Regions from separate parts of the Gluconacetobacter sp. genome, predicted to be linked through region 1. Evidence: predicted binding sites of a transcription regulator. Region 1 holds the regulator's gene; each other region holds the start of a gene.
The links. Region 1 encodes LexA, which represses DNA repair genes until DNA is damaged. Its sites were predicted from a motif close to TGTTCTANNTANGTTC; they were not measured.

Region 1 (11,933 bases):
CTTCGCCCGTGAGCATAACATCCCGTTCCTGGGCATCTGCTTCGGCATGCAGATGGCGGTCATCGAATGCGCCCGCAATCTCGCGGGCCTCCCCGATGCCTCATCCACCGAGTTCGGCCCGACCGACGAGCCGTTGGTCGGCCTCATGACCGAATGGGCCCGTGGCAACGAATTGCTGCGCCGGCGCGAAGGCGGCGAGTTGGGCGGGACGATGCGCCTGGGCGCCTACCCCGCCAAACTGGCCGAAGGGTCGCGCGTCGCGGAAATCTACGGCCGGACCGACATCCGCGAGCGGCATCGCCATCGCTACGAGGTCAATGTCCATTACCGCGAGAAGCTGGAACAGACCGGCATGCGATTCTCGGGCATGTCGCCCGATGACATCCTGCCCGAAGTGGTCGAATATCCCGATCACCCGTGGTTCGTCGGCGTGCAGTATCACCCCGAACTGCTCTCCAAGCCGTTCGATCCGCATCCGCTGTTCTCCGGCTTCGTCGGCGCGGCGGTCAAGAAGATGCGCCTGGTATGACAGCCCCCCGCTCGCTCGCGATCGGCGATCTGCCGGTCGGCAATCACCTGCCGTTCGTCCTGATCGCCGGCCCGTGCCAGATCGAATCCGAAGCCCACACCATGGAAATGGCCGAGGCCCTGTGCGCGATCGCGCGCGAGACGGGGGTCGGGCTGATCTATAAAAGCTCGTTCGACAAGGCGAACCGCACCAGCATCGGTGCGGCGCGCGGCGTCGGCATGGCCAGGGGGCTGGACATCCTGGCCCGTGTGCGCGAGCGATTCGGCATACCGGTCCTGACCGACGTTCACGCGGCGGAGCAATGCGCAGCCGTGGCCGAAGCCGTCGACGTGCTCCAGATCCCGGCCTTTCTCTGCCGCCAGACGGACCTCCTGCTGGCGGCGGGCGAGACCGGGGCCGCGATCAACGTCAAGAAGGGGCAGTTCCTGGCGCCGTGGGACATGAAGAATGTCGCGGCCAAGATCGCCTCGACCGGCAACGAGCGGATTATGCTGTGCGAGCGCGGCACCAGCTTCGGCTACAACACGCTGGTCAACGACATGCGCGGCCTGCCGATCATGGCCGAGACCGGCTACCCCGTGGTGTATGACGCCACCCACTCGGTCCAGCAGCCCGGCGGCCTCGGCGGGTCATCGGGCGGCCAGCGTGAATACGCTCCCATCCTGGCCCGCGCGGCACTGGCGATCGGGGTGGCAGCCGTCTTCATCGAGACCCATCAGGACCCGGACCACGCCCCCAGCGACGGCCCGAACATGATCCCGATCAGCGAGATGAAGCCCCTGATCGAGCGCCTGGCCGCCTACGACCGCCTGACCAAGACCTTCTGAGCAATCCGGCCGGCACTGCACGCGGGCGGCGATTCCGCGCGCAGTGCCGAAAGACTGTCAGGACAGACTGACCAGCATCGCCAGTCCGAGGCATGCCATGAAGATGGCGGTAAGCCACAGCCGCAGGGCCAGATAGCCCGAAGGCAGTTCTCCCCGGCGCCACGCCGCCCGCTCTGCCAGAAACAGCCCGAAAAATCCCGCCAGCAGCACAGCCAGCCCGAACGGGACATGGCCCAGAAAAGTTGCATGGCAGGCCAGCCAGCCGACCGGCAAGGGCAAAGCCCCCATCAGCAGCCGCCGGTTGTCAGGCCCCGCGTCCAGACGCGTCCCCATGATCACCATGGGTCGGTCCAGCGCCAGCCCCCAATGCACGGCGCCGCTGAAGGCCAGCACCAGGGCGGCATATTCCACCAGCCCCATGGTCATGCCCGGCACCGTGTCGGAGGAAAACAATCCTCCAACCGCGAAGACGATGGCTGGAATCGGGCTGACAATTCCCATCAGAACCGTTGGAAGCGGCAGGCGTTTCATGTTCATCTTCCTCCTGCCCTGCTATTATCGCTTGGCTCGCCGCCTGCCCATGATACCGATCACAGGCGGCAGGAGAATTTTGCCTGGCATGTCGGGATAGCCGCGAGGACATCCCGATCACCGTTGCACGTCGCGGCCGATCTGCAACGGGCCCAATAGTCATAAACCGAGGAAGCAGACCCATGAGTGCTATCGTCGATATCGTCGCGCGCGAAATCCTGGACAGTCGCGGCAACCCGACCGTGGAGGTCGATGTCGAACTGGCGTCCGGCGCGAAGGGCCGGGCCGCCGTCCCGTCGGGGGCATCGACTGGCGCGCACGAGGCGGTCGAACTGCGTGACGGCGACAAGTCCCGTTACGGCGGCAAGGGCGTGCTGAAGGCGCTGGAGAATATCGAGGGCGAAATCCTCGAAGCCCTGCAAGGCGCCGAATCGGCCGATCAGGTCGCGATCGACGAAGCGATGATCGATCTCGACGGCACCCCCAACAAGGCCCGGCTGGGTGCGAACGCGATCCTGGCCGTCTCGCTGGCGGTCGCCAAGGCGTCGGCCGAGGAATTGCAGGTTCCGCTCTATCGCTATGTCGGCGGCGTGTACGCCCGCACCCTGCCGGTGCCGATGATGAACATCGTCAATGGCGGCCAGCATGCCGACAACCCGATCGACATCCAGGAATTCATGATCCAGCCGGTGGGCGCGCCCACGCTGGCCGACGCGGTGCGCGTGGGCTCCGAAATCTTCGCCCAGCTCAAGAAGAACCTGTCGGCGGCCGGCCACAACACCAATGTCGGCGACGAAGGCGGCTTCGCCCCCGGCCTGAAATCGGCCGACGAGGCCCTGGGCTTCATCACCAAGGCCGTGGAAGCCGCCGGCTACCGTCCGGGCGAGGATGTCACCTTCGCGCTGGATTGCGCCTCGACCGAATTCTACCGCGACGGCCGCTACGTCATGGAAGGCGAAGGCAAGAGCCTGGATTCGGCCGGCATGATCGGCTATCTGGCCGACCTCGTCGCCCGCTACCCCATCGTGTCGATCGAGGACGGTCTGGCCGAAGACGATTGGGAAGGCTGGGCCGCCCTGACCGCCGCCCTGGGCAAGACGGTCCAACTGGTCGGTGACGACCTGTTCGTGACCAATCCGGAGCGCCTGCGTCGCGGCATCAAGGCCGGCGTCGCCAATTCGCTGCTGGTCAAGGTCAACCAGATCGGCACGCTGAGCGAGACTCTGGAAGCGGTCGAGATGGCGCATCACGCGGGCTACACGGCGGTGATGAGCCACCGTTCGGGCGAGACCGAGGATTCGACCATCGCCGACCTGGCGGTGGCGACCAATTGCGGGCAGATCAAGACCGGCTCGCTGTCGCGCTCCGACCGGACCGCGAAATACAACCAGCTGATCCGGATCGAGAACGAACTGGCGACCGCCGCCCGCTATGCCGGCCGCACGATCCTGAAGACCGCCTGAAGACTTCGTCCCGATTCGGCGGCATGGCGCGGAAAACAGTTTCCCGCCGCCGCCGAATCGGGAATAGTACAATAGAGATTGGTAGCCTGCTGAGATGGGAGAACGACTGACCATGCAGATCGGCCGGATTGTGCGGCGGACCCTCCGTATGGTCGTCCCCCCTTCCCTGTTCATCGGCCTGACCGCCTATTTCGGCGTCAACGCCATGCAGGGCGACCATGGCATTCACAGCTATCAGGCACAGTTGCACCTGCTGGACGAGGCCCGCGCCGCACAGATGGACGCGGTCTCGGAACAGAATGCCTGGACCCGCCGGGTCAGCGGGTTGAAGGAAAAGGCGCTGGACCGCGACACGCTGGACGAACGGTCACGCGCAATGCTCAACTTGGCGCGCCCCGACGAACTCGTCATCCCCTACGGCCCGCACGACCGGCTGTTCTAGCCGGCTGTCTGCAACGTCCTCCCGCCGAAGATCCTGAGCGATATTCTCCGCGCTTCGCAGCATTCTCGCTCGGCGGGCCGGCTTGTCGAACAGCCGCAACCAAGCGCATGCGCGAACACAGCCCCCGAAACAAAAAAAGGCCGGCCACCCCGCAGGGTGCCCGGCCTTTTTTCGACCTATCCCACGCGAAACGCGCGGAATAGAGCGGATTATTTGATCTTCGCTTCGCGGAAGGCCACGTGCTTGCGCGCAACGGGGTCGTATTTCCGCATCTCGAGCTTGCCGGTCTGAGCACGGGCATTCTTCTTCGTGACGTAGAAATACCCGGTGTCTGCCGACGAGACGAGCTTGATCTGAATGGTGTTGGTCTTGGCCATGGAATCCTCAGCACTGCTCCGCCGCTGCTGGAACAATCAGGTGCAGCAGTGGTTCAAGTCGGCGGAAAATGCGCATACAGAGCCCCCAGGTCAAGCGTTAGTCGCACGAATCGAGCAGATATGTGTGCAGGCCCGTCGAATAAGGGAGAATTGGGACCGATGCTGAGTGTCGCCGAAGCCCAGGCACGTATCCTGGCAGACCTCGAACCCACGGGGCCGGAACTGGTACCCCTGGCCGATTCCTGGGGACGAATCGTCGCTGCCGACATCGTGGCCCGGCTGGACAACCCGCCGGCCGATGTCTCGTCCATGGATGGCTATGCGGTGCGGGCAGCCGATTGCACGCCGGGCGGCGTCCTGTCGCTGGTGGGCGAGAGCCCGGCGGGCCATCCCTTCGCCGGCCAGGTCGGCCCCGGTGAAACCGTGCGCATCTATACCGGCAGCCTGGTGCCCGATGGCGCCGACGCGATCCTCATCCAGGAAAACGCCCAGGAGGATAAAGGCGCGGTCACGGTCACCGTTCCACCGGGTTCCGGGCAGTATATCCGCCGCCAGGGGCAGGATTTCGCCCAGGGGCAGGTCGTCGTCCCGGCCGGACGGGCACTGACGGCGCGGGATATCGGGCTGGTGGCGGCGGCGAACCATGCCTGGGTTCCCGTGCGCCGACGCCCGGTCGTGGTCATCCTGTCCACAGGCGACGAAATCGCGCTGCCCGGCGAGCCGATCGCGCCGGGCGGCATCGCCAACTCCAACACCCCGATGCTCGCCGCCCTGGTGCGCGCCTGCGGCGGCGTCCCGGTCATGCTCCCGTCCGCACGGGATACCGCATCGGATATCGCCCGTCTGGCCCAGGGAATCGAAACCGCCGACCTGCTGCTGACGGCAGGCGGCGCCAGCGTCGGCCGCTACGACCTGGTGCAGCAGGGGCTGGAGCAGATCGGGCTCTCGGTCGATTTCTGGAAGATCGCCATGCGTCCCGGCAAGCCGCTGATGCATGGCCGGATCGGCCGGGTGCCGGTCCTGGGGCTGCCGGGCAATCCGGTGGCCGCCCTGGTCTGCGGCCTGGTCTTCGCCCTGCCGGCGATTCGCACGCTGGCCGGGCACACGGCCCCGCACCTGCCCGAGGATATGGCGATTCTGGGCGGCGACCTGCCGGAGAACGACCGGCGGGCCGATTATCTGCGCGCCACCCTCTCCCGCGCGCCGGATGGCGGCCTGATCGCAACGGCCTTCAGCCGCCAGGATTCGGCGATGCTGCACACACTGGCCAGCAGCGACGCCCTGATCATGCGTCCGCCTCACGCCCCCCCCGCACGCGCGGGCACGCCCTGCCGGATCATCAGGCTGGACACACTCTCGATCTGACCACCCATTTCCATAACGGCAATGATATTGACGGACGGGCGGGAACCAATATAGAACACAACAAGGCGGTTTCCTGTTTGTTCCCTTCTGTTGACAACGGATTGGCCGACTGACGGAACGACTGGGTCACGGGGTGCCAATGCTGACGCGCAAGCAACATGAACTGCTGCTGTTCATCGACCGGCACCTGAAACAGACGGGGTTCTCCCCCTCCTTCGACGAAATGAAGGATGCGCTGAACCTGCGATCGAAATCCGGCATCCACCGGCTGATCTCGGCGCTGGAGGAGCGGGGTTTCCTGCAACGTCGCCATCACCGCGCCCGGGCGCTGGAGGTCCTGCGCCTGCCGGAAATGGCCTCGCCCGCCACGCCACGGGAACCTGTCGGCGCCCCCATCGCGACCAGCCCGGCGCCAGAGGCGGTCGATCATTCTTTCGTGCCCAATGTCATCAAAGGCGATTTCGCCGGCCGGCTGGCGGGCGCCCCCATCGCGACCGATGCCGAGGCGGTCGGCCTGCCGTTCTACGGCCGTATCGCCGCCGGCCAGCCGATCGAGGCATTGCGCGAGACCGGGGCTCAGGTCTCGGTACCGATCAACCTGCTGGGTCGTGGCGATCACTACACGCTGGAAGTCGCCGGCGATTCGATGGTCGAGGCCGGGATTCTCGACGGCGACACCGTCATCATCCGCCGGGGCGACACCGCCAATAACGGACAGATCGTGGTCGCACTGATCGACGATCAGGAAGTCACGCTGAAACGGCTGCGTCGACGTGGCAGCACGATCGCCCTGGAACCCGCCAACGCCCGTTACGAATCACGCATCGTGCCGTCCGACCGGGTGCGCATCCAGGGGTCGTTGGTGGGTTTGCTGCGCCGTTATTGATGACGGTGTTAAGCAGCCTTTGAAATATCGGCGGCAGAGCCTCGGGCCTGCTGGCTCTGACAAATTGTCAGGCTTCCCGAACCATCAAACAAAGACCAAAGAAAACACCAAAGACCTGCCGCGCGAAGCGGCAGGTCGTCAGTGTGGTCAGTAAGGAGCCGGTCCCATAGGTCCCGCTCCATAGGCGTTCGCGATCACGTTGGAAATAATGCCCGTCGCCAGAGCCGTCAGCAGGAACTGGTTTCCATACTGGACCCAATAATATCCGGGCGGCGGCGCATAAAGGCCGCGATAACGCCGCCAATCCTGCACCTGCCACATGCCCGAACGCGGGCCGTCATAGCGATCCCCACGTCTCCACATCCGACCGCCGCCATATTGCGGACCGCGACGGTCATAGCCAGGCCCCCCGCCCGTGCATCACCGGGCCCCCCCACGACGCGGATGTTCTCCCTGGCCGCCCGGCCCGCCACGCCCGTCATACGCGCCTGGCCCACCACCGGGACCGCCACGACCGCGATTATCACCCTGGCCGCCCGGCCCGCCACGCCCGTCATATACGCCCGGCCTGCCACCAGGACCACCAGGACCGCCGGGACCATCCGGAGCACGCTGCGCGTCAGCAGTAACCGACGCGCCCACAATCAGACAGCCCAGAACCAGGCCGGTCACCAGTTTTGCTTTCACCGGATTCTCCTTTTACTGGCACGGATCATGTTGCCGACTTGTGGCGAAATCCAGACGCAATCCCGCATCCCGCGTTACAAGATGCCTGGAAAAAAGCGTGGCACAGCCACCCCGACCGTCACGTCCGCCCACACGCCCGGCACGCGGCCGGGATCGCCCTACCGATCGGCTTCCCGATATCAGAGCGCCGCGAACGACGGCAGCAGCCTGGCCAGTTCATCGACCTGCGCCGGGCCGATCCGGTCCAGATGGGGAAATTCCGCCAGCACCCGCGCGCCGCCGAACAGGGTAATGGCGCGTCGCGCCTCGGGGGACGGCGGCCCGTTCAACACCACCCCGGCAATGGCAATTCCCCGCCGACGCAGGGCCTGCAAGGTCAGCAGCGTATGGTTGATCGTCCCAAGCTGGCTGCGCGCGACCAGTACAACCGGCAGCGCGAAGCGGGCGATCAGGTCGATCATCATGCACGCCGGCGCAACGGGCACCATCACGCCCCCCGCCCCTTCCACGACCAACGGCCGTTCGCCCCGAGCGGCGGGCAGGCGCAACGTGGCGGTATCAAGCACGATATTTTCCCGCTCGGCGGCGTCGAAAGGCGAAAGCGGCGCGGCCAGCACCGCGGCGGGTGGATGAAGGCGCGCCGGCTCCAACCCGGCCAGCGCCGCCACCGTCACGCTGTCCGCGATGTCCTCGGCAATTCCGGTCTGGAACGGCTTCCAATACTCCGCCGCCCAGGCGCGAACCAGACAGGCGGATACCAGCGTCTTGCCGACCCCGGTATCCGTGCCCGTCACGAAGACTCCCTTGCGTGCAGGCGTCCGAAACAGGCCGTAGCCGACGCCGTACGTCACCGTCACGCCCGACGGCGTCTCCAGATCGCGCAACAGGCGGCGCATCATACCCGGCGCGACCGGGCGCACGCCCTCACGCGGCAGCGAGGCGCCGATCTGGCGCAGTTCGCGAACAAAGGCCAGCGCCGTTTCCGGACGATCGAGAATCGTCTCGACTTCCCAAAAACCCTGCCCCCCGCGCGGCCAATCCTCCGCCAGCCGCTCGGGGGCCGGATAGGCCGAAATCGCGCATTCCTGGCCCGCCGCCGCATGGACACGGCGCCACTCGTCGAAGCTGCCGGCGCAGAGGGTGGAGAACGCCATCATGCCGCCGGGCGCCAGCATGGCGGCCAGTCGCGCCAGAGTCGCGGCGCGGTCCGTAAACCACTGCATCGACAGGCTGGAACAGATCAGGTCGTACCCCTCGCCTGCCGCTTCCGGCGCCTCGGCATCAAGCACCAGGGCGCGCACGTCGCCCTGCCCATGCTGGTCCTCAAGACGGCGAAGGGCACGGTCGCGCATTTCCGGTGCCAGATCGCTCACCGTCAGGTCCGCATCGGGAAACAGGCGGCGCAGATGCTGGCTCAGAAACCCCGTGCCGCACCCCAGTTCCAGAATGCGCATAGGCGCGCCGCCGGCGGCGGCAATCCGTTCGGCCAGCCGCGCGGCCACCAGCCGCTGCACCCGCGCCGCATCGTCATATGTCTCAGCCGCACCGAAACGGGTGGCGATCCGCTGCTTGCGCACGCTCATGGCCGGCCCGCTTCCGCCATCAGGCCAGCGATCGCGGCGGCGCATCGGTCGGGATGGGTCAGCGGCAGCAGATGCCCGCCCCCCTCGATCCATTCGACCGGTATATGGTCGCGGAAGCCCGCCTCGACCATCGCGGGCGGGGCAATCGGGTCTTCCCCGCCGGCCAGCACGCGAATCGGCGGCAAAGCGGCACCCGCCTCCCCGTCCAATATGCCGCGCGCGTCGGCATCCCGCAGCAATTCCAGCGCCCAGTCCAGCCGCGCCGCCCGCGCCGGACCCGGTGCTGGCGGCGCGATTCCCGCGCGCCCGCGAAAGGTCGCGACCACATCATCCGGATGCTGCTCCAACCCGCGCATCATGCGCTCGATCACACGACGCGGAATGCCCTGCGGATAATCGGACGTGGCGCCGAACCGGGTGAAACCGTTGATCAGCAGCATCCCGACGCAATCGGGGGACGGATTCAGCAGCAGCCACAACGCACCCAGCGAATGGCCAACCGCCACATGCCGTCCTGCCGGCCGCGCCGTCATGTTCTCAGGCCCGAAGAAGCCGAAATCCAGCATCGTCGTCTCGACCCGGCCCAGCCGCGCCCGGACAGGCTGCCAGAAATCCGGCGTGAACCCCCAGCCATGGACAAGGAACAGCGCCGTCGGCGCCGCATCATCGGACAATGCCATGCTCCCGCGCCCCTTCGTCGAGCGCCCGTAGCAGACGGTCGAGCATCCCTTCATCATGCGCCGCACTCAACGCCAGCCGGATACGGGCCGTCCCAGGCGGCACGGTCGGCGGCCGGATCGCGCCACCCAGAATGCCTTGCGCGGCCAGCGTGCGGGCCAGGGCAAGCGCCTGCCCGGCATCCCCCACCATCACCGGCACGATCTGCGTGGAGGACAGGCCGGTGGACCAGCCCCGCCCCCCCAGTTCCGTCCGCAAATGCGCCGCCAGAGACGCCAGATGGCTGCGCTCCGCATCCAGTGCCGGCACCAGATCCAACGCGGCGTCGATCGCGCCCAGCAGGGCGGGCGGCAGCGCGGTGGTATAGATAAAGCCCGAACACGTACTGACCAGCCAGTCGCACAGCGCGCGCGAGCCCGCGACATAGGCACCGAACCCGCCCAGTGCCTTGCTGAAGGTGCCCATCACCAGATCCACCCCGCCGGCCTCGGCGGAAAGGCCCCTTCCCTCCGGCCCCAGCACGCCCGTCGCATGCGCCTCGTCCAGATACAGGAACGCCTCATACCGACCGGCCAGCGCCTTCAGGGCGGCGACATCCGCCCGGTCGCCATCCATGCTGAACACGCTTTCGGTGATGATAAAGCGCAGGCCCTTCCGGTCGCGATGCCGCTCCAGCATCTGTTCCAGATGGCCGAGATCGTTATGGGCAAACCGGATCTGACGGATACCGGCTGCCTGACAGCCATGATGCAGGCTGGCGTGGTTCAGCCGGTCGGTAAACACCACGGCTGGCGCGCCGGTCGCTTCCACCGACAGCCGGAACAGGGCCGGCAGGATCGCGGCATTGGCCTGCCACCCCGATGCCAGCAGCAGGGCGGCCTCGGTCCCCTTGAAGCGCGCGAGCTTTTCCTCGACCAGCCGATGCTGTTCGCTCGTTCCCGTCACCAGGCGCGACGCCCCGCTGCCGGTACCGAACCGCTGCGTCCAGTCGATGGCACGCGCCGTCAGCGCCGGATGGACGGACAGGCCCAGATAATCGTTGGACGAGAAATTCAGCAGCGTCGCGCCATCACGCCGGACCAGCACGGGGCCGTCTCGCTCCACCGGCCGCAGATCGCGCCGCAAATGCGTGCGGGACAGTCCTTCCAGCGCGGTCTGGAAAAATGCATCGAAACGGGTCATGAAGCGATGGTTTGTGCCGGACCCTATGGGCCGGGTCAATTCCAGTCTGCCGTCCGTTCCCCAAGGAGAACATGCCCCATGACCGGACCGGACTGGTTCGACGCCGGCCTGCCGCATATCTGGCTGCCCTACACCCAGATGCGAACGGCCTCGCCCCCCATACCCGCCATCGCGACGGACGGCTGTCGGATCAGCCTCGCCGACGGGCGCGAACTGGTGGACGGAATCGCCTCGTGGTGGACCGCCTGCCATGGCTACAATCACCCCCATATCCGTCAGGCCGCCATCGACCAACTCGCGCGCATGCCGCACGTCATGTTCGGCGGCCTGGTGCACGAGCCCGCGTTACGCCTGGCCCGGCGCCTCGCGGACCTGCTGCCGGGCGATTTGGAGCGCGTCTTCTTTTCCGATTCCGGTTCCGTCGCGGTCGAGGTCGCGATGAAGATGGCGATGCAATACTGGCTGAACCGGGGCCAGTCAGGCCGAACCCGCCTGGTCGCGTTTCGCGGCGGCTATCACGGCGATACGCTGGCCACCATGGCGGTGTGCGACCCGGAGGAAGGCATGCACAGCCTGTTCGCCGGCATCCTGCCCCAGCATTTCATCACCGACCTGCCGCGCGACGACCACACGACCGCCGCGCTGGAACGGCTGATGGAAACCGAAGGGCAGCGCGTGGCGGCAATCCTGGTCGAGCCGCTGGTCCAGGGCGCGGGCGGCATGCTGTTTCACGACCCCGCGACCCTGCGGCGCCTGCGCGACCTTGCGGACCGCCACGGCGTGCTGCTGATCCTGGACGAGATCTTCACCGGTTTCGGCCGCACGGGCACCATGTTCGCGTGCCAGCAGGCGGATATCGTGCCGGATATCGTTACCCTGTCGAAAGCCCTGTCCGGCGGCACGGTGCCATTGGCCGCCACCGTGGCGCGGGCCCATGTCTTCGCGGCTTTTCTGTCGGACGACCCGATGCATGCGCTGATGCATGGCCCCACCTTCATGGCCAACCCGCTGGCCTGCGCCTGCGCCAATGCCTCGCTGGACCTGTTCGAACGCGAACCGCGCCTGGAACAGGTCGCGGCGATCGAAGAGCAGATGCGCGATGAACTGGAGACATGCCGCCACCTGCCCGCCGTGCGAGACGTGCGGGTCATGGGCGCGATCGGCGTGGTCGAACTGGACCGCATAAACGACATGAACCGCCTGAAAGCGAGGCTGGTCGAACAGGGCGTGTGGGTGCGCCCGTTCCGTTCGATCGTTTATCTCACACCGGCTTTCACGGTGACGAAGGCGGAACTGGCCCGGCTGACGGGCGCGATCCGCACCGTGCTGGCCGAAGCCCCCTGAAAGCCTGACCGAACATGCGCGCTGGCGGCGTGTCCCCCG
Region 2 (8,276 bases), on a different contig from region 1:
CGGCGTGCGCTCGGTGCAGCCAGGCACCGGCGTATTCGCGTTCATCACTTCCGTTGCTGCCGTACCCGTCTGCACGCGGGCACGCGACGAAGTTCTGAATGCCGGCGAGATCGCCCGCAAAGCTACGGAGCAGCTCCTGGGGCGTCACCTGCACGCGCCGGCACTCCCGCACGAACTCCGGCGGCACCCGCAGCGTAACGACCACGGTTTCATCAGGCACGAAGCGCCCGGCCTCGCCGGGGATGATGCCGACAGGCGCGCGGAATCCGTTCGGCCGTGCATCGCATCGCCAGCCGATGACGTCCAAAGCGGGGCCGTCGTCACGGGTCGCCCGCTCGTGGCTGTCCAGCTCGGGCACGCGCTGCAGGCTCTGGTCGATGTAGTCGCGGAAGTAGCACGCGCCGGCCGGTAGCTCGCGGCCGAAGGGCTGCGCCGGCACGATGTAGCCGAACCTCCCCACATTGCCGTGGCTGTGTTCGTGGCTCCACGGCCCGCCGCCGATCAGTTCGCGCGTGGTGCCGGCATGCTCGATGGTCAGCAACTCATGGCCGCCTTCGGCCGGCTGCACATCGATCAGCCGGACGTTGTGCACGGTGACAGAGGCGCCGGGCTGAGCGAGCGCGGCGAAGACATCGAAGCTCATGCGCGCTGCCCTCCTGCTGTCTTGTGGCGTGCAATGTGGGCATCCATCCCCGCCATGACGTCATCGTTCGGGATGCTGGGCCTGGGGTCGTCGATGGCGTCCTGAATCTCGGCGGCCAGCCATCCCGTGTAGGCGGCGGCTTGGTGCGCCTTGCGCATCGCTTCGGCCCGGCCACGGTTGCCGGCGGTTTCCTCTTTCTCGGCCGGGTTCCACTCGCTGGCGTCGAACTGGCCGAAGGTAATGCCCACGTCGCGCAGGACGTTCAAGGCGGCAACGGGATTACCGAACCGGCGCGGCTCGTTGCTGCGGGCCTTCGCCAGCAAGGCGGTGGCCCCGCTGCGTGTGGCGATCTGCACGAGGAACGCCCCGCCCCGCCCTTTCAGGGTCACGCCGTCCACTCCGCCGGAATCGCTTGCGGCGCGAAGCTGCTCAAGCGTCATGGTCTGCATGACTGAACTCCTTATAGGGAGGTGATAATATCTTGGTTCAATGTGCATGGGATCTATAAAACATGCAAACGCAATCTATGAAACCCGTCCCCTTGTCATTTGAAGCATGCACGTTGTGGCCCGCATGATCGCCCTGAACTCTGCCGCCTGGACCACAAATCAGGCCGGGAAGAACATCGCACTGACCGATGCCCTCAGCGCCGCTCGGTACAGGGGCCAAGGGCGGCAATTTTGCGACTGCACGGATGACCGTTGAGGACACAAGTGAAATGGCGATTGCGGCGCTTCCCGTCGCTGCGCCGGTCTGGCACCCGAACCCCAAGGAAGATCCTCGCTTTTCAATGAACCTCATTTCGATCTTGACCGCGAGGCTTTCGATCGACTTACGATGCGTCCGATCAGATTGTCATGGTGGGGCGCATGGCTGAGAGCCGCCGTCCCAGAAGGGACGCTTACCGAACCGCGCAGTTCCGGGACATTGCCCGAGGGATCGTTGCGAAGGATCGCAATGACCGGCGGGACGGTTTCTCGGTAGATACGGCCGGTGCTATCGCGAGAGCGCTGGAACGCGCGTTTCGAGAAGGCTTCATCGCCGCGCACGAAGCTGATGAAACCTTTGCGTCGGCTGTGCCGACCAAGTCAGGGCCGACCAAGTCAGGACGTGATGGTCCAGTAGACTGGTTGCTGATTCCGCCTCGCCCTCGCAATGCCTTCTGGACGTGTTGCCTGTTTATCCTGGGCGAGGATGGGCAAGTAGAATCAAGCGGCTGTCTGCAACCGATCACGACGGTTCGCGGGACACCTGGCTGGCGATTGATCGTCGGAGGTTCGCGGAATCTTACCGACGAGTTCGGGGATCGCACAATCCAGCCTCTGCTCCGGCTCGGGCTCCTGCAATTGTTGCACACATCGCCCGATCTTCTTGGGATCAGCCCTCTTGGATATGAAACCTGGATGGCATTTCGCGCGAGGGGTGGCCGCTACCCCGAAGATACCTTGAAACCGTTGTCCGACGGCTTCTGATCATGGGTGGGGCATCCAACGACCCGCGCAGCGCGGAAAGGCGTCCGGCAATCCGACTGAGGGAATGGGTTTGTGTCCGAATTGGCGCACGACGACACGGTTAAGGGGTGGACGCGACGTCGAGACGCGCCAAATGGTCCGGGTCCAGAGGGCGCTGAAGAGCAGCGGCTTCCTCCCATTGCCCGTCCAGCCAGAGCGCGATCTCCTCGGCCGTCTCGAGAATGACCGGCATCGCCTTCGGATGAACGGGCGCCACAACAGCGTTGGCTTCCGTCGTCAGGAAGCCGAAGAGATCGGCGGTAATTTCTCCCTCGCGCACTTTCCGAACAGAGGTCCAGGACGTCCACAGGCCGGCAAAGAACCGCAGGGGGCGACTTTCCGCGGCAGAAAACCAGACCGGCTGGATCCGCCCGTCAGGCAGAAGGCCGTTTTCCGCGAAGGCCGTGAACGGCACCACGCAGCGATGCGGCGGCCCAAGCCAGCGGCGCCAGTGAGGTGATTCCGTGTTCCGGATATTGGTGACGCCGCGATCGACCTTGTGACCCTTCAGCGCGAAGGCCGGAGAGGGCATACCCCATCGGGCCATCACCAGTTCCCGGCCGTCCGGACCGTTCCGCACGATCGGTGCGGCATAGTCGGGATAGATGGAGGGCATCGTCGGCAGGTTGCCAGTGCGATCAGTCATCGCGGCTGCGGCCGCGCGGATCGCCGATGACGAACTCTCCATGGCGTAAAGGTTGCACATCGTCCCACCTCTTCCGGCTGCGGCCTGGACGAGCAGAGCGTACTTCCGGCGTCGCCGTCCATCGAATGAATCGCTTGTGTTCTCTTTTTGTTCCTGTCTATGATCCGCCCGATCCTGAGGGAGCGGGAGCGAGCGGCGATGAACCAGCACACAGAGACGATGGAACTGCTGCGCGAACAGATCGCGCGGATCGAACGCCGATCCAGGGTATCCGACGCCGCACGCCATCTCCGCACCGGTCTGTCCGACGTCGACCGGCACCTCGGAGGCGGCCTGCCATGTGGCGTCGTGCATGAATTCTACGGCGCCGGCAGCGACCTGCGTGTGGCGGCCAAGCCATCCCGCTTCATCGCCTCGATCCTGGCGGATACCGAGGGACAGATCGTCTGGATCTCCGGACGTTACCTGGATCTGCATCTGGCGGGCATCAGGCCGGCCGGACTGGACGCCGGGAGGGTGATCTGCATCGAGACCAGGCCCGAAAACGTGCCGGGTCTGTGTGAGGACATTCTCCGCGAACGGGCGGTGACGGCAGTCGTCGCGGATCTCGACACCGCGCTCTCGCTGACGGCTTCGCGACGCCTGCAACTGGCTGCGGAAGCGGGCAGCACGAGCGGCTTTCTGCTGCACCGCGAGTCCGCGCCGTCCGATACCGGCCGCCTGCCGCCAAGTGCCTGCCAGACCCGTTGGCGGATTCGCGGAGCGCCCTGCGTTCTGCCGTTCTCAGCGTCGACCGCCCCCCTTCCCCTTGGTCCCGAGCGCTGGACGATCGAGCTGCTGCGTCAACGCGGCGGCCGTTCCGCGTCCTGGTCCTGTGAGATTCCTCCTTATGTCACGCCGCATCATCTCCCTCTGGCTCCCGGGCTGGCACACGGACCTATGGCGCCGGCGCAATCCGGACGAGCCGGCAGAGTCGGGACTGGCGCTGCATACGCATGATGGACGCCGGCATGTTGTGGCTGCGGCGGACCGCGTCGCGCGGGCGGCCGGGGTCGTGCCCGGGATGGCGTTGACGCACGCCCGGGCGCTGGTTCCGGACCTGTCCACGCCCCAGCTCGATGCAGACGCCGATGCGGGCGCTCTTGAGCGCCTTGCCGAATGGTGTCTGTGGCTGTCGCCCCTGGTTGCCATCGATCCGCCCGATGGGATCTGGATCGACAGTACGGGATGCGATCACCTGCACGGCGGCGAAGCCCCGATGCTCGATACGCTGGCCGGTCGTCTGGCCTCGCTGGGGCTGACCTGTCGCCTTTCCCTCGCCGAGACGCCGGGCGCAGCGCATGCACTTGCCCGCTACGGGCGGAACGACCGCATCACCCTGCCAGCCGGCGGCCAGGGCGCCGCATTGGCCGCGTTGCCGGTCGGGGGCTTGCGTCTGGCCAGCCAGACGCAAGAGGGCCTGCAACGGCTCGGCCTGCGCACCATCGGCGCCCTGCAGGCCGCCCCGAGAGCGCCCCTGGCGCGGCGCTTTGGTGCCGACCTCATGCGGCGTCTGGACCAGGCGATGGGCACCGTCTTCGAGCCGATCCGGCCGCTGCGCCCAAGGGATGCGATTGCGCCGCGGCGCAGTTTCGTCGAGCCGATCGGGACGGCCGAGGCGATCGCCACGGTGATCGACGTCCTGGTCGACGATGCCGCGCAGGAACTGGTGCAGAGGGGCATGGGTGCCCGGCTGATCGATCTGGCATGCGAACGCGTGGACGCCTCGGTGCAGGTCTGTCGGGTCGGCCTGGCCGCGCCGGCCCATGAAGCGGCGCATATTGCCCGGCTGCTGCGGGAGCGGATCGAGACGATCGAGCCGGGATTCGGAATTGAGGCCATGCAGCTCGTCGTCGTCCGGATCGAGCCGATCCCTGCCGACGGCCGTATGGGAGGGCTGTTGGCTGCGGAACAGGGGGCGGAGGATCTTGGCTGCCTGATCGATCGACTGCGGAATCGCGAGGGTATAGAGCAGATCTATCGCCTCACTGAGGCCGGCTCACATCTCCCTGAGCGCACGCAGGTTCGGGTGGCGCTGCCCGACGCGAGCGGGCGGAAGAGGACTCCGATTGCATGGCAATGGAGCGCCCAGCGCCCTGCCCGGCTGTTCTCTCCACCCGAACCGATCCTGGTGCTGGGCACGTTGCCGGCCGACCCGCCACGCCTGTTCGTGTGGCGCGGCGAGCGCCATCGGGTGCGGGCGGCCGATGGCCCGGAACGGATCCATGGCGAATGGTGGCACGACGCCGACGAATATGGCGCGGTCCGCGATTACTGGGTCGTCGAGGACGATGAGGGATGCCGTTTCTGGCTGTTCCGGCAAGGGGATGGTGTCCATGGATGGTCAGGCGACCTCTCCTGGTTCGTCCATGGTGTGCTCTGATGGCGGAGGAGATGAAGCCGGCGGATCCGACCGAGATCGCGGACGCCCTCAGCCACGCGCTGCGCTATGACGGCCGACGGCGTGTCCATGACGCTGACGAGCTGATGGCCCGCATCGTCGCCGAGCGGCTGGTCGAGCATTTGCGTCGTTGCGGTTTCCGGCTGGTGCGGTGCGGCACCGGCGCCGCGCTGCCCGATACCAGCCAGCATCGCCATCCGAACACCGACCGCCAGCCCGGCGATGGCTGACAGCGCTGCACCCTATGTCGAACTGCAGGTCGCGACCAATTTCTCCTTCCTGCGAGGCGCAAGCCACCCGCACGAGATATTCGGCCGGGCGGCCGCGTTCGGTTACGACGCTCTGGGCGTCACGGACCGCAACTCGGTCGCCGGGATCATCCGCGCGCATGTGGCGGCCGAGGAGAACGGCGTGCGCCTGGTTCCGGGCGTGCATCTCGACCTCACGGACGGGAATGCGCTCCTTGCTTACCCGACCGACCGGGCCGCCTGGGGGCGCCTATGCCGTCTGCTGACGCTTGGGCACAAGCGGGGCGAGCGGCAGATGTTCACCCTGACCTGGGAGGACCTGGAGGCCGGCGGCGCCGGGCTCGTCGTCATCCTGCTCCCGGATATGCCGGATGCCAAACTGACCCGCGCCCTGAGCCGCCTCGGGGACCTGGAGCGGAAAGGCGGGATCGCCAGCGCCTATCTTGGACTGACCCTGCGTCGGCGCCCCGGGGATCTGGCGCGCCTCCATGCCCTGATGGATCTCGCCGGCGGCGCGGGTGTGCCGACCGTGGTCATCGGCGACGTGCTGTATCACGACGCGCAGCGCCATATCCTGCAGGATGTGCTGACGGCGATCCGGGTGGGAACGCCGCTCGATCGGCTCGGGGCCGACCGTGAGCCCTTCAGGGACCGGCACCTGAAATCGCCGGACGAAATGGTGGCCCTCTACCTTGGCTTCGAGGCGGCGCTCGCAGCCACGCGCACGATCGCCACGCGGTGCCGCTTCAACGTGGCGGATCTGAAATATCAGTATCCTTCCGAGAGCGAGGTCGCCGGCGAGACGCCGCAGGCGACACTGACGCGCCTGGTCCGCGAAGCCTTGCCGCGCCGCTATCCCGTCGGCACACCGAAGAATGTCCTGGTGCAGCTCAAGCACGAGCTGGATCTGATCGGCCGGCTGGATTACGCGCCCTATTTCCTGACGGTGAACACGATCGTCCAGTACGCGCGTTCACTCGGTATCGTCTGCCAGGGGCGCGGGTCCGCCGCCAATTCGGCGGTCTGTTACGTGCTGGCCATCACCGCGATCGATCCCGTCCGCAGCGGCCTGCTGTTCGAGCGCTTCGTCTCGGCCGAGCGGAATGAGCCCCCCGATATCGACGTCGATTTCGAAAGCGACCGACGGGAGGAAGTGATCCAGTGGATCTACCGGCGCTATGGGCGAAGCCACGCGGCGCTGTGTGCGACGGTCATGCGCTACCAGCCTCGCGGCGCGCTACGCGAGGTTGGCAAGGTTCTCGGCCTGCCGGAGGACGTGACCGCGCAACTGGCCAAGCATCTTGGCTCGGCACTGGACGATCCCGATCTGCTTCACGCACGGGCGCAGGAAATCAATCTCGACCTGCGTGATCGCCGTCTGGCGCTGACATTGCACATGGCGCGCCAGCTGATCGGCTTCCCCCGGCAGCTTGGCACCCATCCGGGTGGCTTCGTGCTGACGCGGGATCGGCTCGACGAACTGGTCCCGGTGCAGCCGGCCGCCATGGAAGACCGGCAGATCATCACCTGGGACAAGGATGATATCGATGTCCTTCGCTTCATGAAGGTCGATGTGCTGGGTCTCGGCATGCTGGGATGCCTGCGCCGGTGTTTCGAGATGCTCGATGACCGCTTCGGGATCAGGATGGATATCGCCACCATCCCGCCCGAGGACGCCAGGACCTATGCCATGATCTCCCGGGCGGACACGCTCGGCACATTCCAGATCGAGAGCCGGGCGCAGATGTCGATGTTGCCGCGCCTGAGGCCGACGACATTCTATGACCTGGTCGTGCAGGTGGCGATCGTCCGGCCTGGGCCGATCCAGGGCGACATGGTTCATCCCTATCTCCGTCGGCGCGAAGGACTGGAAGACCCCGATTGCCCCTCGCCAGCCCTCGAAGCCATTCTCGGGAAGACCCTTGGCGTGCCGCTGTTCCAGGAGCAGGCGATGCAGGTCGCGATCCATTGCGCGGGCTTCACGCCCGGAGAGGCGGACCAGCTTCGCCGTTCTATGGCGACCTTCAAGTTTACCGGAGGCGTTTCGGTTTTTCGCGACAAACTGGTGCAGGGCATGGTCGATCGGGGTTACGAGCAGTCGTTTGCCGAGCGCACGTTCAGCCAGTTAGAAGGGTTTGGCAGCTACGGCTTCCCGGAGAGTCACGCGGCCAGCTTCGCACTGGTGGCTTACGCGTCGGCCTGGTTGAAATGCCACCACCCCGATGTGTTCTGCGCCGCGCTCCTCAACAGCCAGCCGATGGGCTTCTACGCGCCGGCGCAGATCGTTCGTGACGCTCGCGAGCATGGGGTGGATGTCCGGCCGATCGACGTCAACCGGTCGCGCTGGGACTGTAACCTCGAAGGCCGGCCGGGTAGCCCACGGCAATCGGTCCGCCTCGGCTTTCGCTTGGTAAAGGGACTGTCCAACGACCATGCGGCACAACTCGTTGCCAACCGGACCTCGCCCTACGAGAGCGTGGATGACCTCTGGCGGCGGGCCAACATCCCGGTCTCGGCGATTGAACGGCTTGCGGAGGCGGACGCCCTGCACAGCCTGGGTCTGAATCGACGGGCCGCGCTATGGGAGATCAAGGGGCTGGCCGACAATCCCTTGCCGCTGTTCGCCGCGGCCGACGCGCTACGCAACCGGCCCGAGCCGGAAATCATCGAGCCGCAATTCGTGTTGCCGGACCTCTCCGAAGGCGGAGAGGTTGTCGAGGATTACCAAACGGTCGGGTTGAGTCTCCGCCGGCACCCGGTTGCCTTTCTGCGCGAGAGCTTGGCCAGC
Region 3 (11,933 bases), on a different contig from region 1:
AGGTGGATGGCCTCGGCCAGTTCCGCATTGGCGCGCAGGGTGGCGGCGACGGCGGGGCCGGCCATGTCGGACACCAGGCGGTCCGCGTCGAGCCCGGCCTGTTTCGCCAGCAGGCGGATGCGGGCGGTGTCGGGCTTCGTCGTGTCGGTCATGACGGCGCGCTGCATGCGGAAATAGGCGTCGTGACCGCCTTGCAGCGCGGCGGCGGCGATGGCCTGCGCCGTCAGTACGCTGGCCGGACCCAGCACCGGAATCACCTTTTCCAGGATGCGGACATTGGGATCGTCATGCACCAGGCGGTCGAGGTCGGGCAGGACCTTGCGGCAGTAGGGGCAGCGGGGATCGTAGAATTCGACCACCGTGGTCCGGGCATCGGGCGCGCCGAGAATCGCGTCGGTCGGCGCGGGTGTGGTCAGGGCGGCGCGGTGGGCAAGCAGCGCGTCGCGGGTGCGGGTCTGCTCCTGCGCCTCGGCGCCCGCGCGCAGGGCGGTGATCGCGTCGGAGAGGATCGAGGGGTCGGTCTTCAGCGCGTCGCGGACGATGGCGACGATTTCCTTGCGCTGGGCGGGGGTGAAGCTGTCGTCGGCGCGGGCGGAGGCGGGCGCGGACAGGGCCAGCATGAGGCCGATGCCGGCCGGAAGGGCCGTGCGCAGTCCAGGGGCCGTGCGCAGTCCGGGGAGGCTGCGGGACGAGAAGAATGACAAGGGCGGCCTCCGGCGCTCGGGTTTCGTATCGGGCGGTGTTGGAGGGTGTCTGTAGAGCAGAATGGGGGGGTGCGGAAGGGCGGCGGGGAGATGGCGAGTTGCCGATGCTCCAGAAGACCGCTAATTCCGGATAGTCCGGGCTTTTCGTGCCGGGGCATGACGGCGGCAATGGAGAATCTGTGCGTGCGTGAACGTCCCCTGAACCACCCGTTGCGTCGTTGCGGGGCCTTGCTGCTGTCTACGGTCCTGGCGACGGCGCTTGGCGGATGTTCGGTCAAGACATTCAACGACCCCGTGAGGACCGCCAGCCAGGTCCTGTTCGGCAGTGGCTCCGACGCGCCGAAAGGGCCGACCTATCTGACCGGCTATATCGGCAATGTCGTCTCGGACGAGCCGCAATCGGCCATGGTGGCCCGCGATGTTCTGGCGCGGGGCGGCAATGCGGCTGACGCCGCGGCGGCGCTGGGGATGACGCTGGCGGTGACGCTGCCGTCTCGGGCCTCGCTGGGCGGAGGCGGGGCCTGTCTGGCGTGGCGGCCCGGCGATTCCGGCGGTGGGCGGGCGTTCCTGTTCCTGCCGGTCGCGGGATCGACGGCGCCGGAGCCGGGTGGCGCGCCGGTCGACCGCCCGGCGGCGGTGCCGACGCTGGCGCGCGGGCTGTATCTGATGCATCTGCGCTATGGCAGCGTGGAGTTTGGCGAAACCCTGACCCCGGCGCTGGAACTGGCGCGCGGCGGCATCTCGGTCAGCCGGGCGCTGGCGACCGACCTCGCGGCCGTGCAGCGGCCGCTGCTGGCCGATCCGGGCGCGCGGGCGATCTTCAGCCGGGGCGACGGCAAGGTGCTGGCGGAGGGCGACACCCTGGTGCAGCAACGCCTGACCGGCGTGCTGGAACAGATCAGGAGCATGGGGGTGGGCGACCTGTATAACGGGGCGCTGGCGCGCTCGTTCGTCGCCGGAAGCCAGGGGGCGGGCGGTGGTCTGACCGTGGCGGACCTGCGCGCCGCCGTGCCGGCGGAGACCGACCCGCTGACTGTGCGTGCGGGACAGGTGACGGTCGGCTTCCTGCCGCCGCCCGCCGATGGCGGGCTGGGCAGCGCGGTGGCGTTCCGTGCCCTGAATGCGGGAGGCGCGAGCGACCGGGTTGGCCAGTCGGCGGTGGCCGCGTGGCGCGCCCAGGCGGCCGGGGTGCAGTCGGGCGCCGAACTGGTGGCGCGGGCGCAGGCGGTGGTCGATTCCGGCACCGTCCCCAATGGGGGAAGCCTGCCGCATCTGCCGGCCTCGACCTCGTTTGCCGTGGTCGATCGGCATGGCGGGGCCGTGGCGTGCAGTCTGACGATGGATAATCTGTTCGGCATCGGCCGGGTCGCCGGTGGCACGGGCATTGTGATGGGCGCTTCGCCGAAGCGCCTGCCGCCGCCGTTGCTGACGGCCGCCATCGCCAGCGAGGGCAACCGGTTCCGGGCTGCCGTGACGGGATCGGGGCAGAACGATGCCGCCGACGCGGTTGCCGCCGAAATGAAGCAGGTTCTGGGCGGCGAGAAGCCGGGGGCGCGGCCGGTGACGGCCGATGGGCGGATCAATGCCATTTCCTGCCCGGCGGGCCTGCCGGGCGGCGAGGGAAGCTGCGCCGGCGGCACCGATGCGCGGTCGGCCGGCCTGTCGGTGGGGTCGGACTGACGGATCGGCCGCGTGGGTGTGCCGCTTGTGGATGATCATGTTTTGTTCTAGTTTTGTCTGAGCGGGACCGCCGGGGTGTGGCGGGGAGAACCCGGGGTTTTCATGATATCGGAACGGGATTGAGGGCGATGGCGCAGGCACCGGGCATTGACAAGAGCAAGGCGCTGGAAGGCGCGCTGAGCCAGATCGAACGCGCGTTCGGCAAGGGATCGGTGATGCGGCTTGGCCAGCGCGCCAACGAGGCGGTGGATGTGGTGTCCACCGGCTCGCTCGGGCTGGATATCGCGCTGGGGATCGGCGGGTTGCCGCGTGGCCGTATCGTCGAGATCTACGGGCCTGAAAGCTCGGGCAAGACGACGCTGGCGCTGCATGCGATCGCCGAGGCCCAGAAGAAGGGCGGCGTCTGCGCCTTTATCGACGCCGAGCACGCGCTGGACCCCGGCTATGCCCGCAAGCTGGGGGTGGATGTCGATAATCTGCTGATCAGCCAGCCGGATGCCGGCGAGCAGGCGCTGGAAATCGCCGACACGCTGGTGCGCTCGGGCGCCATCGACGTGCTGGTGGTGGATAGCGTTGCCGCCCTGGTGCCGCGCGCGGAACTGGAAGGCGACATGGGCGACAGCCATGTGGGCCTGCATGCGCGGCTGATGAGCCAGGCGCTGCGCAAGCTGACCGGGACGGTTTCGCGTTCCAACACCATGATGATCTTCCTCAACCAGATCCGGTTGAAGATCGGCGTCATGTTCGGCAGCCCGGAGACGACGACGGGTGGCAACGCGCTGAAATTCTACGCTTCGGTGCGCCTGGATATCCGCCGGATCGGGCAGATCAAGGACAAGGACGAGGTCGTGGGCAACCAGACCCGCGTCAAGGTGGTGAAGAACAAGATGGCCCCCCCGTTCCGGCAGGTCGAATTCGACATCGTGTATGGCGAGGGGATCAGCAAGATGGGCGAACTGATCGACCTGGGCGTCAAGGCGGGCATTGTCGAGAAATCGGGGGCCTGGTTCTCGTATGACAGTCAGCGGATCGGCCAGGGACGGGAAAATTCCAAGCAGTTCCTGCGCGAGCACCCTGAGATGGCGGCGGATATCGAGCGGCGCGTGCGCGAGCAGGCGGGCGTGGTGGCCGAGGCGATGCTGGTGTCCCCCGGTGAACAGGATGTTGCCGACGCCGAGTGACCGGCGCGGGGCGATAAGCCGGCAGGCGGGGCCGCGCGGCCTTGCTTTGCTGGTTCTGCTGGCCGGTCTGACGGCCTGCGGGTTCAAGCGGCCGGATGGAGAGTCGATTGATGTGCCGCCGCTGACCCTGTTCAGCGGGCAGGAACGGCCGGGCTATGCCAAGAAGACGGCATCGGCCGATGGCAGGCGGAACGCGGACGGGTCGCAGCCCATGTCTGCCGCGCCGGCGGGGCGGCAGCCCGACTACCAGCCGCTCCCCGATGCCTGGGGCATGCAGATGATCGCGTCCGGGTTCGATTCCAATGCCGCCGGCGATGACGGCGAGAAGGAAGAGGGCGGCCATTACGTTATCCCCGATACGCAGGTGAGTTATGGCGCCCGTAACCGTGGGCAGACGACGAGCGGGCGTTAGTTTGGCGGCCGTGGGTCACGTCTCTGTCATGAGCGTGGCGGACTATGGCGGTTTTCAGCGTTTTTTGGCCGGATCGGCCGGGTGGGGGAGTGCGGTCCACTGGATCGCCCCAACCGTTGGTGTTACGCCGCGCTGAATGAGGCCGGAATGATGGCCCATCCGGGGGAAGCGGATTCATGACGGTTGTTGGCACGAGACCCGGCGGCATCTGTCCGGCGCGGATATAGATCCATGATGCTCCGTATGCCTCCCTGGGGGTCGATGTCGCGCGATGGCGATCCGCCGCTTCCGTATCTGAATTTTTCGCGTGCGGAGTGGGCGGCGTTGCGGGCCAATGTGCCGCTTTCGCTGTCGGAAGAGGATATCGCGGCGCTGCGCGGCCGCAACGAGCCCGTGTCGATGGCGGATATCGCCGAGGTCTATCTGCCCCTGTCACGCCTGCTGAACCTGTATGTGATGGCCTCGCGCGGCCTGAACAGCATGGTGGAGAGTGCGTTTCTGGGCTGTCCGCGCATTTCGGTGCCGTTCATCATCGGGATTGCCGGCAGCGTGGGGGTGGGCAAGAGCACCTTCGCCCGGCTGCTTCAGGCCGTGCTGTCGCGCTGGCCGGACCATCCGCGGGTCGATCTGGTGACGACGGACGGGTTTCTGCTGCCGACGCGGGTTCTGGAAGAGCGGAGCCTGATGCAGCGCAAGGGCTTTCCGGAGAGCTACGACCTGCGGCGGATGATCGGCTTTCTCGCCGCCGTGAAGGCGGGCGAGCGGTTGCAGGAAGTGCCGCTGTATTCGCATGAAGCCTACGACATCGTGCCCGACCGGTTCCAGACGGTGGACCGGCCGGATATCCTGATCTTCGAGGGGCTGAACGTGTTGCAGACCGGTACCGACCGGTCGATGGTGGCGTCGGATTATTTCGATTTTTCGATTTATCTGGATGCGACCACCAGCGATATCGAATCGTGGTACGTGGAGCGGTTTCTGCTGTTGCAGCGCACCGCGTTCCGCAAGCCGACATCCTATTTCCATCATTATGCCGACCTTTCGCCCGCCGAGGCCGGGCAGGTGGCGGGGCGGATCTGGAACCGGATCAACCTGCCCAATCTGGAAGCCAATATTCTGCCGACGCGCGAACGCGCGCGGCTGATCATGCGCAAGGCGCGGTCGCACGCCATCAGCGAGGTTCGCCTGCGCTATCTCTGATGGTGGTGGCCCGGTTCCGGAATGTGGCTGGGTGGGATAGGCTTGCCGCTGTTGCGCAGGGGGTGGGGCCTATGGTCCGTGTGATCGGTCTGATGAGCGGCACGTCGCTGGATGGGGTGGATGCCGCCGGGATCGAGACGGACGGCGTGGCGGTCGGCGCGGCCGGGCCGACGGTGACCATTCCTTTCCCGCCCGAGTTGCGCGCGCGGACCCGTGCCATTCTCGATCGTGCGGGGAGCCTGCGGGGGGATGACCCGGAGCTGCTGGCCGTGGAGCGGGATCTGACGCTGCTGCATGTCGCGGCCGTGCGCGCGCTGGACTGGCCGGCCGAGCTGATCGGCTTTCATGGTCAGACGATCCTGCATCGTCCGGCGGAGCCGCGAAGCTGGCAGATCGGTGATGCCGGCCTGCTGGCGTTGGAAACCGGGGTGCCGGTCGTGCATGATTTCCGCAGTGCCGATCTCGCGGCGGGAGGCGAGGGGGCGCCGCTGGTGCCGGTCTTTCACCAGGCGCTGGCGCGGGGGATGGCGCGCCCGCTGGCCGTGCTGAATATCGGCGGGGTGGCGAATGTCTCGTTGATCGGGGCGGATGGGGCGTTGCTGGCCTGCGATGTGGGGCCGGGCAATGCGCTGCTGGATGACTGGGCCATGCGCCATACCGGCGTACCCTGTGACCGTGACGGCGCGCTGGCGCGGGCGGGGCGGGTCGATGCTGCCGTGCTGGCGGGCCTGATGGGCGACCCGTTCTTTGCCCGGCCGGCGCCGAAATCGCTGGATCGGCTGGCGTTTCATCGGGCGATGGATCTGCTGGCGCCGCTTTCGCCCGCCGATGGGGCGGCGACGCTGGCCGCCTTTACCGTGCGGGCCGTGGCCAGTCTGCCGCTGCCGTTTCAGCCGTGTCGCTGGCTGGTGTGCGGTGGGGGGCGCCATAACCCGGTGCTGATGGATGGATTGCGGGAGACGTTGGGGGCCGCCGTGGCGCCGGTCGAGGCGGTGGGGTGGGATGGCGATGCGCTGGAGGCCCAGTGCTTCGGATTTCTCGCCGCGCGGGCCGTGCGGGGGCTTCCGCTCTCTTTCCCTGGGACGACCGGGGCGGAGCGGCCGGTCAGTGGAGGCCGGGTGGAGCAGCGGGGCCTGCCCGTGGCCGCGACGCGGGTGCTGGCGCGTCTGCGGCAGGGGTAGGGTGGCCGCCCTGTGCGGGATCAGGCCGGTACGGGGTGCGGGATGCCCAGGGTATCGAGCCGGTCGTGCACCTGTTGCAGCAGGGCGGGGTCGCCGTCCGGGCCGAGTGTGTGGAGGGTGCGCGCCATGGCCAGCAGCACGTCCGAGGTTGCATCGCCCACCGCGCGCCACCACCACTCGAGCGCCTGGGCGCGGCCGCCCATCGCCAGCAGGGCCGTGGCGTAATTATGCTGTCCGCGATAATCGCCGCCTTCGGCCGAGCGGCGATACCATTGGAGGGCCAGCGCGGGATCGCGTTCGGTGTGCCAGCCTTCCTCGGTGAAGCGGGCGACCAGGTTCATCGACTTGGCGTGGCCGCGCTCGGCGGCGCTGCGGAACAGCTCCAGCGCGCGGCGCAGGTCGGCCGGCATGCCGATGCCGCGCATGGTCATGATGCCCAGATTGTAGCAGCCCCAGAGATCGCCGAGATCGGCGGCCTTTTTGTAGCTGGCGGCGGCGGCCGGGAGGTCGGGCGGGCCGCCCCAGCCGAAATGATGGCAGCGCCCCAGCATGTTATGGGCGGGCGCGTAGTCGGCCGAGGCCGCGATTTCGTACCATTGCCGTGCCTGGGCCGGGTCGCGCGGCACATAGATGCTGTCGAGCAGGATATCGCCCCAGCGTACCTGTTCCGCCACATGGCCCTGCGCCGCGCGGGTGCGGATCGCCTCGATGATGTCGGGCAGGGTGGGGGGTGTTTCCCGGTCTGATCGGCGCCGGCGGGTGGCCTTCTTCAGGGCATGGACAATCCGCATGTGCTGGAACCCGTAACGATTGGCAATCGACGGTTACAAACCATGGGCGGAATAATTGTGCAATTGATAATCTGTTGCAATGTGGCTATTCAGCAGCTTCGCCATGTTGTCCATGCCGGCCGTCCATGCTCGGCCGGGCCTGCTCCCTGATCGAGACTGCCATGTTGCTGCATATTCCCGATGTTCTTTCGGCCGAGGAAGTCCTGCATTGTCGTCGTGCGCTGGCTGACGCGCCGTGGGCGGACGGGAAGGTGACGGCGGGGCCGCAATCGGCGTCGGCCAAGCATAATCTACAGATTCCGCTGGACCATCCGCTGCATCGGTCGCTCGGTGAGATCGTGCTGCGTGCGCTGGGGCGGAACGCGCTGTTCAACAGTGCTGTCGTGCCGCTGCGTGTCGTGCCGCCGCTGTTCAACCGCTATGACGAGGGCATGTCGTTCGGCGCGCATGTGGACAATGCCATCCGGCCGATCCCCAATTCAGGCGGGATGCGCATCCGCACGGATGTGTCGTCCACGCTCTTCCTGACCGACCCGGAGGAGTACGAGGGAGGCGCGTTGCGGATCCATGATGCGTCGGGCGTGCAGGAGATCAAGCTGCCGGCCGGCGACATGATCGTTTACGACACCACGGTGCTGCATGACGTGGCCCCGATCACGCGCGGGAGTCGCTGGGCGTCGTTTTTCTGGACGCAATCGATGGTGCGGGATGTGGAGCGGCGGCGGATTCTGTTCGACCTCGATCGCACGATCATGGATCTGCGCTCGCGCCTGCCGGACGACGACCCTGCCGTGCTGGAACTGGTGAACTGCTATCATAATCTCATGCGCCAATGGTGCGAACTCTGATCGTTTGAAACAGAAGGTCGTCCGGCCGGGTTTTCTGAAAAGCCTTGCGGAGGGCGATGATCGGACGCGCGCAGGCTGACGGGGGTTGTCGCGATGGCGCCTGCGTGGCGACAGAGGCGCCCGAACGGCCGTTGCGATCCGGCCTTGCGGGTGGGTGAGGACGCGCCTGTCTGGTTGCCGCGTCTGGTGAGACACCGTGCCACGGTCTGGCGGGGCGGTGGCGCGATATCGTTCGCGCGTTGCTCTGTCCGCACGTATCTTGGGCGGATGGATCGTCATTTTTTACGATTTGAATCGGTTGTGTGTCGCGCGTGCCGCGTCTTGCCTGTCAACGGTCATGACGGCGGGAGGGGGCGGGTCTGTGCTGTCGGACGATATGCGCCGGGCGGTCGTGGGTGGTTTGCGGTCGCGCGTTCCTCGATGGTGGCGTTTCAGGTGCGTGAGGCCGGCGCGCTGTGGCGTTTCGCAGGCTTGCCGTCGGCGGGTCGGGTAACAATTGTTACATTGGAAACGGGTCGCACGCCCGGCCCGCCATGCGGTCGCGAGCCGGACGGACGCGCGTGCGGTCTTGCAACTGGAGGCGTGGTGGAAACGTGCGCCAGGAATTAATAAATAAAATCAATTGTTTGTTGGAGAAGATTCGCCAGGAAAATTCGCCAGACGGTGACGAGCCGATGGTTCGGTGTCGCGGTGCGGCGGATCATTGACGACTATAAAATATTTGTCATATGATACATTTCGATACGTTCTGTATCAATAGACATATAAAGATACAAACTTGAGTCGTTAGTAAAATGTTAATGTCGTCATCCTCCCCCGATGTTTCCTACCCTTCCGTCGAGCATTCGATATTTCATGAAAACTGGTGGATGGACGCCGCGACCGATGGAAATTACGAGACCCTGGAAATAAGAAATGCGGGAAATATCGTCTCGGATTTTCATTATTGTCGGAAAAAGCATTTGGGGATGCGGTATATAATTCCTCCCCCTTATACGAGAACATTGGGGCCGCGCTTCTTCCTTCCGGCTTCCAAGCCGTTCCGCAGAGGGCAGAAGATACGGAACATCGTCGCGGAGCTTGTCCGGAAGCTTCCGAAATACGATCATCTGAAAATTCGTCTCGATCCATCGGACGATTCCGCATTCGCTTTTTCGATCTGCGGGTTGCAGATAAGAAATGAATTTACCTTCCGCATACCGCCGGATGTGACGCCCGGTGTCGTCCTGGAGCAATGTGACCAGAAGACGCGGAACCTGATCCGATCGGCGTCTCAAAAACTTGAGGTTATTCAAAGCGCGGACATCGAAGCGTTCATTCGCATGTCCCTGGTCGATCAGTCGGCGTCGGAAAACAGGCATGATTTTGCGACGATGGCGAAACTCTTCGACGCCTGCCTGCGGCATGACAGGGCGTGCGTCATCAGCGCCTACGACGAAAAGAAAAAACAGGTCTCTTCGTCAGTATTGATCTGGGATGAGAAGAATCTTTATTATTGGCTGTCGGCGCGTGATCGAAATGCATCCATACCGGGGGCGAACATGCTCCTGATATGGGAGGCTTTGAAGCTTGCTTCGGCAAAGGCGCTGACATTCGATTTCGATAGTTTTGCCTCTGTCGGCACCGCGAAAATGCTTGCAAGCTTTGGGCAGCCTCCTGTTCTTCGCCCGCATGTGATCGGTGCTTCCGTGCGCTATGAATGGGAGCGCGCCGCCAATGCGACTCTCATGTCTCTGCGGGATTACTGGAAGAGGAAGATCGTGGCCTGATAGGGGCGATCGGGGGGCTGTGCACGGTCTGGACTCCAGTGGTCGGCGGGGGGCGGGGCATCGTTTTCGGCGCGGCTTGCGGCGGGTGTTTCCGGCTTGCGGGAAAACCGACATTTTTTGTCTTAATTAGCTTCCTTGACGCCTTGTATCTCTCATGAAACATGACTGCTTAATGCGAATATGTCGCATTTTCATGTTTCGTGTCGAGGAAACCTGGGCGAATGGGTGTCACTGGAAAATGGCGTAATGCGCGGCATGTGGCGCCCCAGCGCGGTCAGGTGCTGTGTGGGCTGGCGATGGCGATGATCGGCGGCCAGGGGCTGGCCGCGACGCCGGGCGTGGCGGCGGCGGACAGGCTGACCGACGAGGAAAAGAAAAAGGCGCAGGAAGAGCGCGCCAATCCCCGGCACGAGCATATCGAGGTTGTGGGCCAGTGGCGTGACATGTCGCCGAAATTCACCGCGCCGCTGCTGGATACGCCCAAGAGCGTTTCGATCATCTCCCGCCAGTTGTTGAGCCAGACCGCCTCGAACACGCTGGCCGACGCGCTGCGCAATGTGCCCGGCATTACGATGGGAGCGGGCGAGGGTGGTAATCCGGTGGGCGACCGGCCGTTCCTGCGCGGGTTCGATGCGCAGTCGAGCACCTTTGTCGATGGATTGCGCGATGTGGGCGCGCAGTCGCGCGAGACGTTCAATGTCGAATCGATCGAGGTCGTGAAGGGTGATTCCGGCGCCATTGCCGGGCGCGGCGGTGCCGGTGGCGCGCTGCTGATCAACAGCAAGATGCCGACGCTGAAGAATGCGATCGACGCCAATCTTGGTTTCGGCAATGCCGATTACAAGCGCGGCACGTTCGACGGCAACTGGCGGGTGACGGAGAGCGGGGCCTTCCGCCTGAACCTGATGGGCGACGACCAGGGGGTGGCCGGGCGCGGGCCGACCCATTATCGCCGGTTCGGCGTGGCGCCGTCGCTGTCGTTCGGGCTGGGGACGGCCAACCGCGTGACCGTGATGTATTATCACATGCAGAATGACGACCTGCCCGATGTCGGCATTCCCTACAGCAATCCGCCTTTCAACCGGCGTTCGGATGGCGCGGCGCGGGTGCTGGGGACGGGGAACGGCGCGCCGGTGAAGGTGCCGTTCGATACCTGGTACGGGTTGGAAAATCGTGATTCCAACCAGGATGGCATCGATATGGGGACGCTGCGGCTGGAGCATGATTTCAGCAGTACGCTGCATCTGCGCAATACCACGCGCTATTCCGAAACGACCCAGAACGACCGCTGGACGATGCCCGACGACAGCCAGGGCAATATCTATTACGGCTATGTCTATCGCCGCCTGAACAGCCGCTTCTCGACCTTCGATACGGCGACCAACCAGACCGATTTCTATGGGTCGTTCGATCTGGCGGGTTTCAGGAACCAGTTTGCCTCGGGGGCCGAGTTTACCCGCGAGCAGGGCAAGAACGACAATTACCTGGCCATCGTGAATGGCCAGAACGTGGGGGCGGGGACGAACTTCACCCGCTGCGCGACGGCGCTGGCCTTTTCGTCGCATACCTGCACGTCGTTGCTCAACCCGAACCCGAACGACCTGTGGACGGGCGACCTGAAACATGCCGGCAACCCGAACAGCACGCGCTTCGATACCAAGGCCGTCTATCTGTTCGATACCATCACGCTGCTGAAGCAGCTTCAGGCCAATGTCGGCCTGCGCTACGACAATGTGCAGAGCACCTATCGCACGGCGACGAGCGAGTATGGGCGCGGGGACAATCTGTTCACCTATCAGGGTGCGCTGGTCTACAAGCCGCGTTCCAACGGGTCGATCTATGCGTCATATGCCACGTCGGCGATTCCGCCGGGCAATTCGGTGGGGCAGGGATCGGACGATATCAGCCTGGGCGCCGACCGGAGCGGCAATGTGGGGGCCGTGCTGAAGCCCGAGCGTGACCGGACGATCGAAGTCGGCACCAAGTGGAACGTGCTGCATAACCGGCTGCTGCTGACCGGTGCGCTGTTCCAGATCGACGCCACGAACTTCAAGATCACCACCGCGACGGGCGGGATCGACAATGGCGGGACCAAGCGGGTACGGGGCTTCGAGGTTGGCGTGAACGGGCAGATTACCCGCAAATGGTCGATCAATGGCGGCTTTAC

Region 2: a site for LexA is predicted at 2,938-2,953, ahead of ABF821_RS01155 (ImuA family protein). Genes of this name have one in related genera too.
Region 3: a site for LexA is predicted at 2,428-2,443, ahead of recA (recombinase RecA). Genes of this name have one in related genera too.

What each region holds. Positions count from the first base shown of each region.
Region 1 covers NZ_JBDNXE010000080.1:1,235-13,167, forward strand. The annotation lists gene ABF821_RS14040 (CTP synthase) at 1-529, shown strand, start outside; gene kdsA (3-deoxy-8-phosphooctulonate synthase) at 526-1,356, shown strand; gene ABF821_RS14050 (DUF3429 domain-containing protein) at 1,414-1,893, opposite strand; gene eno (phosphopyruvate hydratase) at 2,070-3,350, shown strand; gene ABF821_RS14060 (FtsB family cell division protein) at 3,463-3,792, shown strand; gene rpmG (50S ribosomal protein L33) at 4,002-4,169, opposite strand; gene glp (gephyrin-like molybdotransferase Glp) at 4,329-5,534, shown strand; gene lexA (transcriptional repressor LexA) at 5,674-6,420, shown strand; gene ABF821_RS14080 (RcnB family protein) at 6,568-6,783, opposite strand; gene bioD (dethiobiotin synthase) at 7,287-8,690, opposite strand; gene ABF821_RS14090 (alpha/beta fold hydrolase) at 8,687-9,370, opposite strand; gene bioF (8-amino-7-oxononanoate synthase) at 9,354-10,550, opposite strand; gene ABF821_RS14100 (adenosylmethionine--8-amino-7-oxononanoate transaminase) at 10,629-11,894, shown strand.
Region 2 covers NZ_JBDNXE010000002.1:95,024-103,299, forward strand. The annotation lists gene ABF821_RS01135 (hypothetical protein) at 1-643, opposite strand, end outside; gene ABF821_RS01140 (hypothetical protein) at 640-1,092, opposite strand; gene ABF821_RS01145 (hypothetical protein) at 1,513-2,115, shown strand; gene ABF821_RS01150 (SOS response-associated peptidase) at 2,216-2,860, opposite strand; gene ABF821_RS01155 (ImuA family protein) at 2,999-3,799, shown strand; gene ABF821_RS01160 (DUF6504 family protein) at 3,690-5,222, shown strand; gene ABF821_RS01165 (hypothetical protein) at 5,222-5,470, shown strand; gene ABF821_RS01170 (error-prone DNA polymerase) at 5,463-8,276, shown strand, end outside.
Region 3 covers NZ_JBDNXE010000081.1:1,124-13,056, reverse strand. The annotation lists gene ABF821_RS14185 (DsbA family protein) at 1-704, opposite strand, end outside; gene ABF821_RS14180 (gamma-glutamyltransferase) at 873-2,384, shown strand; gene recA (recombinase RecA) at 2,513-3,565, shown strand; gene ABF821_RS14170 (hypothetical protein) at 3,546-3,977, shown strand; gene coaA (type I pantothenate kinase) at 4,209-5,177, shown strand; gene ABF821_RS14160 (anhydro-N-acetylmuramic acid kinase) at 5,249-6,358, shown strand; gene ABF821_RS14155 (tetratricopeptide repeat protein) at 6,379-7,149, opposite strand; gene ABF821_RS14150 (Fe2+-dependent dioxygenase) at 7,311-7,997, shown strand; gene ABF821_RS14145 (GNAT family N-acetyltransferase) at 8,867-9,766, shown strand; gene ABF821_RS14140 (TonB-dependent receptor) at 9,988-11,933, shown strand, end outside.